DNA from 2 places in the Pseudovibrio sp. Ad5 genome. Region 1 is predicted to be linked to the other one. Evidence: riboswitches for the same ligand, from Rfam matches in the RefSeq annotation. Region 1 holds a riboswitch; the other holds the start of a gene.
The links. A riboswitch is a leader RNA that binds a small molecule or an ion and turns the genes downstream of it on or off. The one in region 1 is predicted to bind S-adenosylmethionine.
Positions count from the first base shown of each region.

Region 2: another riboswitch for S-adenosylmethionine. It lies ahead of PsAD5_RS03495 (O-succinylhomoserine sulfhydrylase); the one in region 1 lies ahead of PsAD5_RS22080 (hypothetical protein).

Region 1 covers NZ_LMCH01000064.1:145,938-150,118, reverse strand. The annotation lists gene msrA (peptide-methionine (S)-S-oxide reductase MsrA) at 1-495, shown strand, start outside; gene PsAD5_RS22085 (PQQ-dependent sugar dehydrogenase) at 581-1,822, opposite strand; SAM-I-IV-variant riboswitch at 2,110-2,240, shown strand; gene PsAD5_RS22080 (hypothetical protein) at 2,288-2,668, shown strand; gene PsAD5_RS22075 (group III truncated hemoglobin) at 2,698-3,147, opposite strand; gene PsAD5_RS22070 (acyl-CoA thioesterase) at 3,180-3,608, opposite strand; gene PsAD5_RS22065 (group III truncated hemoglobin) at 3,668-4,081, opposite strand; gene PsAD5_RS22060 (Crp/Fnr family transcriptional regulator) at 4,162-4,181, opposite strand, start outside.
Region 2 covers NZ_LMCH01000006.1:2,383-6,563, reverse strand. The annotation lists gene PsAD5_RS03505 (hypothetical protein) at 1-193, shown strand, start outside; gene PsAD5_RS03500 (hypothetical protein) at 335-772, shown strand; gene PsAD5_RS03495 (O-succinylhomoserine sulfhydrylase) at 855-2,039, opposite strand; SAM riboswitch at 2,107-2,184, opposite strand; gene PsAD5_RS03490 (2'-deoxycytidine 5'-triphosphate deaminase) at 2,308-3,414, shown strand; gene PsAD5_RS03485 (YigZ family protein) at 3,419-3,967, shown strand; gene PsAD5_RS03480 (hypothetical protein) at 4,126-4,181, shown strand, end outside.

The DNA.
Region 1 (4,181 bases):
GACAAGATCGAGGGCGTTCTTGAGACCACATCTGGTTACACGGGTGGCCGCAGTGCAAACCCGACCTACAAGCAGGTTTCTGTTGGTGGCACAGGTCATATTGAAGCGTTGGAAGTGAAGTTTGATCCGGCCAAGGTGTCTTATGAAGAGCTGCTGACAGCCTTCTGGCATTCCGTTGATCCAACCGATGCTGGTGGTCAGTTTTGTGATCGTGGTGAGAGCTATCAGACAACCATCTTTGCGACCTCTCCTGCGCAGCTGAAGGCTGCAAAAGCCTCCAAGAAAGCGCTTGGAAAGTCAGGTGAAGTGAACCGCCCGATTGTAACACCGATCCGCACTGCAGCTCCGTTCTATGATGCAGAAGATTATCATCAGAACTACTATGAGAAGAACCCGATCCGCTACAAGTTCTACCGCTATCGCTGTGGTCGTGATCAGCGCGTCAAGCAGGTCTGGGGTCCAAATGCTTACAAAGGTATCCCCGGCGAGCACTAAGGGCTTAGTATAGAACTCAAGAAGACCAGAGGCACTGCTCTGGTCTTTTGCTTTTAGGTGTGTTGTCGCAGGTCAGAGGAGATCCCTAGTCTTCGTAGTACATACGATAGATCCCTCCGGCAGAATCATCAGAGATCAACAAGGACCCGTCGCCAAGCTCGACCACGTCTACCGGACGGCCCAGATAATCGCCGCTGGCATCAATCCAGCCTGTTGCGACAATACTTGGGGCGCCAGCTTCTTCTTTCTCGTTGATGGGCACAAACACCACACGTGCGCCAATTGGCACTGAGCGGTCCCATGAGCCGTGCTGCGCGATGAAGACACCGCCCTTGTATTCTTCAGGGAACATATCGCCCTGATAGAACGTCATGCCCAAACTTGCGGCATGGGCATCCAGTTCGACTTCCGGACTCACCACGCCACTTGGAACAGGCTCATCAATGTAGTGCGGGGTACGGACCGTTCCGCCGCCATACCATGGGAAACCGTAGTTCTTGCCCGGCTCGGTGCCTTTGTTCAGCTCTTCAGGCGGGATGTCATCACCCATGCCGTCCACCTGATTGTCGGTAAACCAGAGATTGCCGGAGTTTGGATGAAACTCCAGGCCCACGGAATTTCTGATCCCGGTCGCATAGACCTGACGGTCCATACCATCTGCGGTGATGGAAATAATGCCGCCGATGCCGAGGCTGTCATAGAGTTTCAGTTTCATCTTGGGCGGGACGTTGTAAGGCTGGCCAAGAGAAATGTAGATGCGGTCATCCGGACCCTGATCACACACACGGGAAGAGTGATTATAGCTTTCTTCAGAGGGAGGGATAAGCATACCCTTGCCGACCAGCACCTTCACCGCTGGCTTGCCCTGCTCTTTATTTTCCAATGCGTTCGGAAAACTCAGGACACGGTTTTGCTCAGCAAGGACTAATGAGCCATCTTTTGTGAAACACACACCATTGGGGATGATAAAGGATTGATCTGGAGCGAATTGACGAACTTCTGCAGCTTTCTTGCCCTCTTCATTCGGAGTAACGACCCAGACTCTGTCCGTGGTCGTCCCTACAAAGACAGTTTTGCCATCAGGCGCGACGGCCATATGACGGGCATCAGGCACGGCTGCATAAGGCTCGATGTGGAAGCCTTTGGGCATGACCACAACTTCAGCGTTGCGAGCCAGAGTTTTCTGTTCTTCAGAGACCTGCTCCACAAACTCTGTTTTGACACCATCGACCATTTTGGTGGTCGTTGCTGCCAGAGATGTGGTTAGCAGCAAGGCGTAGGCGCACCCTGTCAGGACTCCAAAGAGAACGGGCTTTGTGGTGCACATCGTTTTTTCCTTCCTGAAGGGCTTAGAAATTTGACTGAGAAAATTTATCGGAATAATTGAAATGCTCTGCCTATTTGAGCCGTCACTATGCGCTCATTCAAAGTCTGAGGAGAATACTCAGATATGACGGGAATTCGGTTTATAGAACCACAAAAATTGAAGATATTCACTTAGCGGAAGTTGCGTTTTGTGGTGCTAGAATACGACACAACGTAAGTTTGAAAGTGTGGACAAAGAACAAAGGAAAGGTGCCCACTTGCAATTGCCTCATTTTCGTGCCAAACCCTACGCATCATCAAGAGAAGGGCTGGCGCCCTCGCCAACCTGCCTAACCGGGCAAGGTGGTCTCCGCCAAAAGGGATGTGGTTTCGAAGTGAGGACGCTGTCTTCATCATTCGTAACAACCAAGCGGTAGTTTCAATGGATTTTGCGCCAGTCCTCCTCGGGAAACCGATGGAGGATTTAATGTTTGATATTGCTGGTCAGCCACAGTCTGCATGGCAATCGTATGTATCTGAATATGTGCCTCAATCTTTGAGGGAAGCCGTCGCACACCTTGCCGACGAGTTTACTGCTGCCTATTTGCTGGATTGCCTGATTTTAGAAAAAGGGCTGCGCAGCCGGCTGCTTTCCAACTCCACACGCCAGCCGAATACGCCGCTGACCAATGACGAGCGCTCCGACCGGTTTGCTGTGCTGCTTCGGCTTTGGGCAGAAGGGTGTCATACAGTTGTTGACGAGCGCCTGTTTGCGGATACTGCACGCCGTCGTCCTGAAGAACTGAAAGCCTTGCGTGAGTACTTCAGGCAAAACGCGCTGCGCTCGAAAAAGAAATTCCCGAGCTAGTTAAGCTGCACTAAAATAAGAACTGATTTTTAAGCTGCGCGGCTGCCGAATTTTGCGGGAGGCGTGGCAAACGGGTCTGCGAACATTGCAAGCCACAGGCTCTGTGCGATGCGCTGTGCAGTTGCCAGAAGAAGCGGTGCGGCTTCTGCTGAGAAAATCGCATAGACTTCGTCTTCAAACAGGTCCATCCACTCATGGAAGTTCTCAGTGGTGACCCCTTGAATCCTCGCGTGAGCGGGAACCGGCTTGCCTTTATACGATCCAGTTTTTAGCAGCACTGACGCCCAAAAGTGCTTCATCTTGTGTAGATGCGGCCCCCAGTCCTCACCCATCTCTCTCAGGAAGATCGGCCCAAGCGTTTCGTGCTGGCGGACCTTGCCGTAAAAACTCTCAACCAGATGATTGATCTGGGCAGGTGTGATGGAAGGATCAAGCGGTGTCCGTTCACGCGCTGACATAACGGGAATTTTTGATGACACTGCTTGTTTCCTATTCCTGGTCCGCGATCCGCTTAAGCCTTGTTGTATTTAGCACGTTGCTCTTCAGAGATCACAATCGGTTTGCCGTCATCGTCAACAGCAACAAAGGTGAACTGAGCATTCGTAACCTTCTCGCGATAGCCAAAGCGGTGGCGCAAAGCCCAGGCCTCAATGGCAAGCGTTACAGAGGTTCTGCCAACACGGAGCACGTTGGAGTAGACACACATTACATCGCCTACTTTAACAGGGCGGATAAAGGTCATGCTGTCGATCGCAACAGTCACAACGCGCTCCATGGCGCACTGGCTTGCTGCAATACCGGCGGCAATATCCATTTGAGAGACAACCCAACCGCCGAAGATATCGCCAGAAGCATTGGTGTCTGCCGGCATCGCCATTGTGCGCGTGGTCAGTTCACCAATTGGCTGCTCTTCTTCGACAGCGTCTCTTGTATCATTCATAGTTCTAAAGCTCCGTAGATCCACCAGAGGAAATGCTATGCATGGCGAAGCTCAACTACTCAAGCAGGGATCATCGCCATATGGAAGCAATCAACAACCTGGGTCGCACATTTCTTGGTGTTGGCCCGAGCGGTTTCAGCAACGCATTCATCGACTGCATTCTCGAATAATTTCAACCAGCTGGCAATATCATCACTGCATACCTGCTTTGCAGCACCACGATACTTGCCAAGTGGACGACCAGAATAGCTTCTGTCTTTCATGAGAGCGGAGCACCAGAACCGCACGGCCTGAGCTTCGTAATCCTCCCAGTCGCACTTCATGCTATTTTGGTAGACCGATGCCAGCTCGCCATTGTGACGGAGTTTTTCTGAATGACTGGCAACCAAAGCACGCACTTGAGAATGCGTCAGGTCAGGATGGATTGGTGTGCACTCGTCCTGCGGGCGAATGTCAAAATGCTGATAGGTCATCTCGGTGTTTCAGGAGCCTTGTAGGGACAAGGCCCATGCCCTTCTTGTTACTTAGGGTCACTTTTACTCAAATACCGAGTTTAAAGCTCTGCGGCAGCTC
Region 2 (4,181 bases), on a different contig from region 1:
CCAGATCCGCTATCACAGCGACATCAACTATCCCATTGGTGCTTTTCAACTTCGCATAGGCCTTCCCATCGTCAAATATTGGAAGGGCATCACTGTCGATAACTATAATGAGCTCTCTCACATAGAACGTCGCATGACAGAACGTGTGCGACGCCCCCTCACTATTCACAATCGCACGCGTCGTATTCCCTAGAACTCCACTTAAAATGAAAGCCCTAGGCATTAAACCACTCGAAGCGTTACCCCTCCCGGTTTCAGGGCATCACAGACCCCCAGCATTAATGTTAATCTTTTCCGATAGGATACCGCTTCCAGCTCTTCCGGGGACAACCACATGAGGACTATTCCACTCACGCTCATTCCGTTTTTGCTCTACAACGCTGTTGCATTTCGGTGGTTTGAAGATCTAGAGCCGGTGCTTGATCAAGGCTACAACGTCACTCCGTGGGCTGCCATTGTATTCCAGATCCCACTGCCATCCGGACTGCTTGTTCCTCTGGATGTCGCCACCCTTCTGCTTGCAGGCACTTTGGTCCTGCTCTTCGTTGAGATCATCAAAGCCACCAGAACCAGCACACTCTCACTGGTAGATCACAGCTTGTCTCTGTTGATCCTCGTGGCTTACCTAATTGAGTTCCTCTCGGTACAAGAAGCCGCCACTCCGCTCTTCCTTCTGCTCATGACCATCACGTTTCTGGATGTCATCGCCGGTTTCATCATCACCTTGTCCGGAGCACGGCGAGATGTAGTTGTGGCAACCAGCAACAGCTAACAACAAGTCTGCAGCATTGGGCTTTAATGCATAAAGGGCACCCGGTTGGATGCCCTCACGCTAGTTGTAATGTGCAACACGCTTAAAGCGCGGCCAGTGCCTTAGCAACATCTTCCAGCAGGTCATCTGCATCTTCCAGACCAACAGAAAGACGAAGCGTCTTGTCTGTAATGCCCAGCTCCAAACGCGCATCTTCCGCAACACTCTGGTGCGTAGTCGTCGCCGGATGGGTAATCAGGCTCTTCGCATCACCAAGGTTGTTGGAAAGGCTGACAATCTCCAGTGCATTGGAGAACTTGAAGGCCGCTTCCTTACCACCCGCCAAATCAAACGCCAGCATGGTAGACCCACCCTGCATCTGCTTGGCCACGATATCCGCCTGTGGGTGATCAGCACGGCCCGGGTAAATCAGCCGAGACACTGCAGAATGATCCGCAAGGAACTCTGCCAGCTTGCCTGCATTCGCAGTCTGACGCTCAACACGCAGAGACAATGTCTCCAGACCTTTCAGCAGAACCCAGGCGTTGAACGGGCTCATCGCAGGCCCAGTATGCTTGAACGGGTCATGGAATTCTTCCACAATCCACTTTTCATCAGAAAGCACGATACCGCCCAGACATCGGCCCTGCCCGTCAATATGCTTGGTCGCAGAGTAGATCACCACATCAGCGCCCAAGGCCAGCGGGCTCTGCCAGATAGCAGTCGCAAACACGTTGTCGACAATAAGCCGTCCACCAGCTTCGTGAATAATATCCGCAACAGCTGGAATATCGATCACTTCAAGCGTCGGGTTGGTTGGGCTTTCAAGGAATGCCGCTGTGGTGTTCGGACGAACAGCTGCTTTCCATTGCTCAATGTCAGTGCCATCAATCAGCGTGGACTCCACACCATAACGTGGCAGCAGCTTTTCGATGATGTATCGGCAGGAACCGAACAGTGCCTTTGGTGCAATCACGTGATCGCCAGCTTTAACGCAGGCCATAATCGCAGAGTTAACAGCCGCCATACCAGAAGCCGTGCCGCGTGCGGCCTCAGCGCCTTCCAGTTCACACATTCGTCGCTCGAACATTCCTACGGTCGGGTTTGCGTACCGGGAATAAATATAGCCCGGATTCTCGCCCAAAAAGCGTGCTTCTGCCGCCTCTGAGCTGTCGTAAACATACCCTTGTGTAAGGAAGATAGCTTCGGATGTTTCACCAAAGCTGGAGCGCGTTGTGCCTCCATGAACAAGCCGAGTTGCTGGCTTCCAGTTCTTTGCGTCTGTCATCGCTCATTCCTGCCCGAAGAGATATTGCTCTACCCCTTCATTAAAAAACCCCGGCGCGGGCCGAGGTCTATACAAGAACCCGACCCTTTAGCTACTTGTTTTACGTGGTTGCAAGCCGGTCGACCAAATCACCACGGAATAGGCAGCGTTTTTACCTCGAAAATACACTAGGGTCAATCAATCAGCTTAGGTTGCAGACTTGGCGAGAGATCAAACTTACGTTAATCAGTGTCAGAACGATTTGAGTACCAGTGGGGCGGAACCAACAATGACAGGCATTCTTCCGGCAAAAGCGATTGAAGCTATGTTTGCCAGCGGTGCAATTCAAGCAGACAGAGTGCCCGACGAGGACCAGATTCAACCTGCCAGTCTTGACCTGCGCCTCGGCGTAAAAGCATGGCGTGTTCGTGCCTCCTTTCTGCCCGGCCCTGACGCAAAAGTGGAAGACAAGTTGGAAAAGCTCATCCTGCACGAGATCGACCTCTCCAAAGGCGCCGTGCTGGAAACCAACTGCGTTTACATCGTCCGCCTTCAGGAAGCGCTGGACCTCCCGGCTGAGCAATCCGCCACAGCCAACCCAAAAAGCTCCACGGGCCGCATCGATGTGTTCACCCGCGTCATCACAGACCAGGGCCGCGCGTTTGACCGTGTTGAAGCTGGCTACAAAGGCCCGCTCTACGCTGAGATTTCTCCAAAGACCTTCCCTGTGCTGGTCCGCGAAGGCTCTCGCCTGTCCCAAATCCGCTTCCGCGATGGTGAAACCCTCATCAATGATGAAGACCTGACCAAAGTGCACAACCAGCACACGCTGGTTTCTGGCGGCAAGGACGAAGACGCCATCAACAACGGCGTACAGGTTTCCATCGATCTGAAAGGCTCTGGCAAAGACAGCCTCATCGGCTACCGCGCCAAGCGCCATACAGGTGTGATCGACGTCGATCGCAAAGACGCGCAGGACCCGGAAGACTTCTGGGAACCGCTGTACAATCGCGGCGATGCAACGCTCATCCTCGACCCGAACGAGTTCTACATTCTGGTCTCGCAGGAAGCCGTCCACGTCCCACCACAATACGCTGCTGAGATGGTGCCATTCGATCCACTCGTCGGCGAATTCCGCGTCCACTACGCAGGCTTCTTCGACCCCGGCTTCGGCCACTCCACCGTTGGTGGCACAGGCTCCAGAGCCGTTCTCGAAGTCCGCTCTCACGACGTTCCCTTCATCGTAGAACACGGCCAGACGGTTGGCCGCCTTGTCTACGAGCACATGGAGGAAGTGCCAGAAACCCTTTACGGCGAAGGCATTGGCTCCAACTATCAGGGTCAGGCTCTGAAGCTCTCCAAGCACTTCAAAAGCAAAGAACCGGTAGGAGCATAAGCCCATGCCCCTCTTCACCGTTGAGCAGGAATACAACGCGATACTGGAAGAAAAGAAGTCACGCTTTCTTGCCTTTCTAGTACCCCATGTAGACTTTGCTCAGCGGCTGGCGGACCTTCGCGACGAGCACAAAAAAGCCAACCACCACGTCACCGCCTTCCGCAGAATGCTCCCCGAGGGACGCATCGATGAAGGCGGCAAAGACGATGGTGAACCGTCTGGCACCTCCGGCATGCCCACACTTAAAACACTCATTGGGGCAGACCTTGTGGATGTGGGCGTCATCATCGTCCGTTACTTCGGCGGCACAAAACTGGGCACCGGCGGTCTGGCACGGGCCTACTCCGGCGCCGCAAATCTCGCCATTCGGGAAGCTGAGCTTGTGCCATGGCTGCGCATCAAAACCCGCAGTGTCTCTGCCAGCTTCTCCAGCAGTGCCGAACTGGAACGCCAGGTCATTCTGCTACAGCTGGAAATCATCGAACGCACCTTCACAGAGGACGGCGTAACCCTGCTCGTCAGCGGTCCTGAAGATCAGATCGATAAGCTCTAACCTTCTGTACCAGCTTACCTTTCCCATTCTCTCAGCAATCTCGCTGCACTCAACTAATTAAAATCCTAATAAAAACTTAAGCTTTGGCACGCGCCTTGCGATGTGAATCCCAGGAAACGGCAGGTGTCTCATTTTGAGACGGTCGGGGGAGTGAAGTCATGCGTGTCACCCGCACTGGAAAAGCGATTAACACTGGAACAGACGCTGATCGTCG